2 regions of the Microbacterium sp. CGR2 genome follow, and region 1 is predicted to be linked to the other one. Evidence: predicted binding sites of a transcription regulator. Region 1 holds the regulator's gene; the other holds the start of a gene.
What was found. Region 1 encodes LexA, which represses DNA repair genes until DNA is damaged. Its sites were predicted from a motif close to TCGAACANNTGTTCGA; they were not measured.
Positions count from the first base shown of each region.

Region 2: the regulator LexA is predicted to act here: its motif matches at 1,262-1,277, upstream of recA (recombinase RecA).

Region 1 is NZ_RBHX01000002.1:31,771-35,178, reverse strand. It holds gene metE (5-methyltetrahydropteroyltriglutamate--homocysteine S-methyltransferase) at 1-1,112, shown strand, start outside; gene lexA (transcriptional repressor LexA) at 1,239-1,925, opposite strand; gene D7252_RS18585 (LysM peptidoglycan-binding domain-containing protein) at 2,214-2,591, shown strand; gene D7252_RS18580 (histidinol-phosphate transaminase) at 2,628-3,408, shown strand, end outside.
Region 2 is NZ_RBHX01000001.1:2,589,382-2,592,789, forward strand. It holds gene pgsA (CDP-diacylglycerol--glycerol-3-phosphate 3-phosphatidyltransferase) at 1-18, shown strand, start outside; gene D7252_RS12870 (CinA family protein) at 15-503, shown strand; gene D7252_RS12875 (helix-turn-helix domain-containing protein) at 645-953, shown strand; gene D7252_RS12880 (DUF3046 domain-containing protein) at 978-1,214, shown strand; gene recA (recombinase RecA) at 1,474-2,523, shown strand; gene D7252_RS12890 (regulatory protein RecX) at 2,523-3,335, shown strand; gene miaB (tRNA (N6-isopentenyl adenosine(37)-C2)-methylthiotransferase MiaB) at 3,382-3,408, shown strand, end outside.

The DNA.
Region 1 (3,408 bases):
GCGGAGTCCGCGACGGCGAAGTGCGACGCCGCACGCTCGAGGACGCGGACTTCTCGAGGGTCTCCTACGAGGAGCGAGAGTCCGCCCAGGAAGCGCTCGGGCTTCCCGCACTGCCGCTGACCACGATCGGATCGTTCCCGCAGACCGGCGACATCCGTCGCGCACGCGCACAGTTCATCCGAGGTGAGGTGCCTCAAGAGGACTACGAGGAGTTCCTCCGCCGCGAGGTCGCGAGCGTCGTGTCGCTTCAGGAAGAGCTCGGTCTGGACGTGCTCGTGCACGGCGAGCCGGAGCGCAACGACATGGTTCAGTACTTCGCGGAGAACCTCGACGGTTTCGCCGTGACGGAGAACGGCTGGGTCCAGTCCTACGGGTCCAGGGCGACACGGCCGTCGATCCTGTGGGGGGATGTCTCCCGGCCCGCGCCGATCACGGTGGCCTGGTCCAGCTACGCCCAGTCGTTGACCACGAAGCACATGAAGGGGATGCTCACGGGGCCGGTGACGATCCTCGCCTGGTCGTTCGTGCGCGACGACCAGCCGCTGGGGGAGACCGCGAACCAGGTCGCTCTCGCGCTTCGCGAGGAGATCGGCGACCTCGAGGCGGCAGGCATCGAGGTCATCCAGGTCGACGAGCCCGCGCTGCGCGAGCTGCTGCCCCTGAAGAAGGCCGATCAGGCCGCGTACCTCGACTGGTCTGTCGGCTCCTTCCGCCTGGCCACGGGTGGCGCGGCGGCCGGTACTCAGGTGCACACGCACCTCTGTTATTCCGAGTTCGGTGTCGTCATCGACGCCATCCGGGCGCTGGATGCCGACGTGACGTCGATCGAGGCGGCGCGCAGTCGCATGGAGGTCGTCGCGGACATCGCCGAATCGGGGTTCGATCACGGGATCGGCCCCGGGGTCTACGACATCCACTCGCCCCGGGTGCCGACGGTCGACGAGGTCGAGTCGCTGCTGCGTCGCGCGGTCGAGGAGATTCCGACGCGCCAGCTCTGGGTGAACCCGGACTGCGGCCTGAAGACCCGCGGCTACGACGAGACCACTGCGTCCCTGCGCAACATCGTGGAGGCCACCCGCCGCGTCCGCGCAGACGTCTCTGTGAGCGTATGACCGTGTGAGCGCGACTTCTGCGGCCTCGGCGGCACCGACGGCGGCCGGCATCGCGACCTGAGGCCGTAGACGTCGGCGATGGCCGCAGAAGTTCGCGCCCGCCAGCCCATCGTGTGCGTGTGGGGATCAGACGGCGCGGAGCACCGCGACCACCTTGCCGAGGACGATCGCCTCGTCGCCGAGGATCGGCTCGAACGCGGAGTTCCGGGGGAGCAGCCAGGTGTGGCCGTCGCGGCGTCGGAACGTCTTGACGGTCGCATCGCCGTCGAGCATCGCGGCAACGATCTCGCCGTTCTCCGCAGTGTTCTGCGAGCGGATGACCACCCAGTCGCCATCGCAGATCGCGGCGTCGATCATCGACTCGCCGGAAACTTTGAGCATGAACAGGTCGCCCTTGCCCACCAGTTGCCGCGGGAGCGGGAAGATCTCTTCGACGTGCTGGTCGGCCGTGATGGGCACGCCTGCGGCTATCCGGCCGACGAGTGGGACGAGAGCCGCGTCGCCCACTGGGGTGGCCACATCTGCGGGGTTCTCCGCGCTGGTGCCGGGCAGGTCGATGAGCACCTCCATCGCGCGGGTCTTGCCGGGATCGCGGCGGAGGTAACCGCTGAGTTCGAGTTGACCGAGCTGGTGGGTCACGCTGGAAAGGGACTTGAGCCCGACCGCGTCACCGATCTCGCGCATGCTCGGCGGGTAGCCGTGATGCGCGATGGAGGTCTGGATGACCTCGAGGATGGCCATCTGCTTCGGGCTGAGGCTCTTCCGCCGACGCGTCCGAGGGGCCTCCTGCTCCGGGGCTGAGTTCTCGCTCATGGTGCTCCTTCAGTGCGAAGTCCGACGTTCCTCTTCGAATGTCGGAGGCCCGTGGTGGGGTGTTGTTATCGAAACCGTATCCGAGAATCGCGCCGATCTGGAAGATCTGTTCGAGCGTGTCGGCAGATTCCCGGCCTCGATTTCGAAGAACAGTTGACAGATGTTCGAACTCGAAGATATCTTCGGTACGTAGCTTCGCATTCCCGGCTCCCGGCCGAGTCGCGAATGCGAACGCTACGCCAACTTCACCGCCGACCTGAGGGCCGGAGGAAAGGCAAGGAGCCCGACATGAGCAGCATCACCTTCAGCAACGCAGCAGTCGTCCACGCGCCCTCGGCCACGCGGATTCGATTGACGGCACGCGGTCGCGGTGTCCTGCTCGCACTCGCTGCGGTGCCGCTGGCTGTGGGTATCGCCTTCGCCGCGATCAGCGGTGGCAGCGCCATCGCCTCGGGCGGCGACGCCTCGGCTGTCAGCGGTAGCAGCGCCGACTTCGTGACGGTGACGGTGATGCCCGGTGACACGCTGTGGTCGATCGCCAGCTCGATCGCCCCGGCCGCCGACCCGCGCGATGTCATCGGCGAGATCACTCGCCTCAATCTGCTCCCGACCGGCCAGCTCCAGATCGGTCAGGAACTGGCGATCCCCGCGCAATACTCGAGCTGACTCCGGTCGGCGATCCACCCCCGGCGCGCCCTTAACATGGGAAGGGTGACCTCTTCACTCGATGCCCTCCCGTTGCGCGACGATTTGCGGGGCTTGACGCCCTATGGTGCTCCACAAGCGCCGCTGCCGATCGCGCTGAACGTCAACGAGAACACGCACCCGGTTCCGGATGCCGTGGCGAGCGACATTCTCGATGACATCGCCGTCGCTCTACGAGACGTGAACCGATACCCGGATCGGGAGTTCACCACACTGCGTGAGGGATTCGCCGACTATCTCGGTCATGGCCTCACCGCGGAACAGATCTGGGCAGGCAACGGATCCAACGAGGTGCTCCAGCACATCCTTCAGGCTTTCGGCGGCCCTGGGCGCACGGCTTTCGGATTCGCACCGACGTATTCGATGTACCCGCTGATCGCTCAGGGCACCGGGGCGCGATGGGTGCCCGGGACCCGCGAGCCCGATTACACGATCTCGCCGGAAGACGCTGCGGCGCAGGTCCGTGACACCGACCCCGACGTGATTCTGCTCTGCTCGCCGAACAATCCCACGGGCACACCCTTCGGCCTCGACGTCGTGGAAGCGGTGTACGAGGCTTCCCGGGGAGTCGTGGTCGTCGATGAGGCGTATCAGGAGTTCGCGCCGCGCGAAGCGGCAAGCGCGCTGACCCTGCTCGACGGGCGCCCCCGGCTCGCGGTGTCGCGCACGATGAGCAAGGCGTTCGCGTTCGCGGGTGCGCGCGTCGGATATCTGGCGGCGGATCCCGCTTTCATCGATGCGCTGCGCCTGGTGCGGCTGCCCTACCACCTCAGTGCGC
Region 2 (3,408 bases), on a different contig from region 1:
TCTCGGCGCTCGGCGTGAGCGACTCGTCCGCGGCAGCGGTGCTGTCGGCACTGCGGCAGCGAGGTTGGCGGCTCGGTGTCGCGGAGTCGTTGACCGGTGGTGCCGTCTGCGCGGAGATCGTGTCGGTGCCGGGAGCATCGGCTGTTCTGCTGGGCGGTGTCGTGGCCTACGCGACGCCCGTCAAGCACCTGCTGCTCGGCGTGGACGCTGATCTCCTGGAGCGGCACGGACCGGTGCACTCTTCGGTGGCGCTGCAGATGGCCGAGGGAGTTCGGCACGCGGTCGCTGTCGACGGAACATCAGCGGAGGTCGGCATCTCCACCACAGGTGTCGCGGGTCCGGGCGCGACCGACGGTCACCCCGTCGGCACCGTTCACGTCGGCATCGTGACGCCGGGTGGCGCGCGAACGGAGGCGTTCCACTTCACGGGAGACCGCAGCGAGATCCGGCAGCAGTCCGTGCGCGGCGTGCTTGACGTGCTGCTCCGAGTGCTTGAGGAATAGTCACGTGTCCGTCGCGGTTGTCTTCACTGTGCTCACATTCAAACCACAGAGTGCCGGGGTAGATTCTGTGCATGCCAGGAGGGCTAGACTGGTTCCCTCGATGGGGGAGACCCCAGGGGAACGATTGGGGAGGAGGTTCCGATGATTCTTGTAAGACAGGAAATCGGCGATGTGCTGAGGGACTTCCGCCTGCGTAAGGGGCGCACGCTCCGACAGGTCGCCAGCAAGGCCTCCGTGGCACTCGGCTACCTCAGTGAGGTGGAGCGAGGTCAGAAGGAAGCCTCGAGCGAGATCCTCGCTTCGGTCGCTGACGCACTCGATGTCCCCATCTCCACGATCATGCGCGAAGTCGGCGATCGTATCTCCGTGCTCGAAGGCATTCAGGTCTTCCCGGATGTCGTTCCCGACGACTTGGTCGCGTCGATCGAGCCTGAACTCTCGCTGCACTGACGTTCGAACAGTTCGGTACAGAGCATGCGTCGTAGCGAATTTCTACGCGCCGTCGACACGGAGTTCCAGGCTCGTGCCACGTCGCTGATCAATGATCTCGTTCTCGGCGGCCTGGGCGGTCGAACTGCGGCGGAGGCCCTCACAGACGGCACTCCACCGCGCGAGATCTGGCTGGCGCTGTGCGTCGAGATGGACGTGCCCGACAATCGGCGTCATGGCGTAGGCCGACAGGAGCCAAAGCGTCGCTCGGGTGTGGCCTGACGCCTTCGAGCGATTTCGCAGTCCGACTCGCCGATGATGGCGTGTCGTCGAAGATCTGTTCGAAACGGGCGTAGTCTGCTGCACAAGCGGTTCACGTGACGTGTTCTCCACGGTTGAAGGTTTCGCCCACCCAATGTCGGTGGTTCCTTCTACGGTGAATAACAGGCCACAGAGCCACACGCCTTGTCGGAGAGTTGCCCCCAATCGGGAGCGCCGCGGCAGCCTACAGGCGGCACCACGCGAGCATAAGGAGCAGACCATGCCATCACCCGCCGACCGCGAGAAGTCCCTCGAAACCGCCCTCGCCCAGATCGACCGTCAGTTCGGCAAGGGCTCCGTCATGCGGCTGGGCAGCGACGAGCGCGCGCCCGTGGCAGTGATCCCCACCGGCTCCATCGCCCTCGACGTCGCTCTCGGGGTCGGAGGCCTGCCGCGAGGCCGCATCGTTGAGATCTACGGACCTGAGTCGTCCGGTAAGACCACGCTCACGCTGCACGCCATCGCGAACGCGCAGCGTGCCGGCGGTATCGCCGCCTTCATCGATGCGGAGCACGCGCTCGACCCCGACTATGCGGCGAAGCTCGGCGTCGACATCGATGCTCTTCTCGTCTCTCAGCCCGACACCGGTGAACAGGCCCTCGAAATCGCCGACATGCTCGTTCGATCCGGGGCCATCGACCTCATCGTCATCGACTCCGTGGCGGCCCTCGTTCCCCGTGCCGAAATCGAAGGCGAGATGGGCGACTCCCATGTGGGCCTCCAGGCGCGGCTCATGTCGCAGGCCCTGCGAAAGCTGACGGGTGGTCTGAATCAGACCAACACCACGATGATCTTCATCAACCAGCTTCGCGAGAAGATCGGCGTCTTCTTCGGATCGCCCGAGACCACCGCCGGAGGTAAGGCCCTGAAGTTCTACGCATCGGTCCGAATGGACATTCGTCGTATCGAGACGTTGAAAGACGGCACGGACGCGGTCGGAAACCGCACCAGGGTCAAGGTCGTGAAGAACAAGATGGCGCCGCCGTTCAAGCAGGCCGAGTTCGACATCCTCTACGGAATCGGCATTTCGCGTGAAGGCAGCCTCATCGACTTCGGCGTCGAGCACGCCATCGTGAAGAAGTCGGGATCCTGGTACACCTACGACGGAGACCAGCTGGGGCAGGGCAAGGAGAACGCTCGCAACTTCCTGATCAACAATCCCGATATCGCACTTGCGATCGAGACTCAGATCAAGCAGAAGCTCGGCATCGGCGGGCAGGCGGCAGCACCTGCGGCCACTGATGAGCTCGCCGAGCGCCGACCGGCCTGATGAACGACGCGAATGGGGGCGGTTCTGAGCGGATCGCCCCCATCATTCCCCTCTTCGGCTCGAGGACGACGGCCTCTCCTGGGGCGCACGCAGCGAAACCATCGGTCTCTGACGACGCGATCAATCCTGAGGGCGACGGTGCCGCAGCAGATGCCGGCACTCCCAGTGAACGGCATCCCGCACGCGGAGCAGCCGCGCGAATGGCGGCGTCGCAGCAGCCTGAGCCGGAGCGTTCCGCGCCGCGGCTGCGAGCACTGAGCGACCCGCACGAGACGTCAGCCGGATCCGACGATGTTCGATCTCCCGAGCAAGTCCGTGCGACGGCAGAAGAGTCCTTGCTCCGCAAGCTCCGATCGAAGTCGCTCTCGATCGCCGAGGCGCGCCTGGTCCTCCGGGGGCACGACCTCGACGCCGCACAGATCGACGACGTCATCGACGACTTCCTCCGGCGCCGGTACCTCGACGACGCGATCCTCGCCAGCGCGCTGGTGACCTCGGGCGTCGAGCGAAAGGGGCAAGGGAGGGTCGCGCTCTCGCGGTCGCTGTCCCAGCGGGGAATCCCTCGCGATGTCATCGACGCGGCGCTCGACGAATTGCCTGACGACGATGCAGAGCGTGCACTCGACTTCGCGCGGACCAAGGCGCGATCGATGGGCAGACTCGACAACGACACGGCCTTGCGGCGCCTCGTCGGTCAGCTGGCTCGACGGGGCTACAACGGTGGGGTCGCGATGAACGCGGCCAAAACGGCGCTTCGTGAGATCGGATCCGGCGGATCACCCTCCGGAGTTCGGTTCGTCGATTCTGACTGAGCCACTCGGCGTCCGCATCCGCAAGCGCTCGTAGAATGGGGTGATCATGACTATCCCGCGCAGTGAACCGACG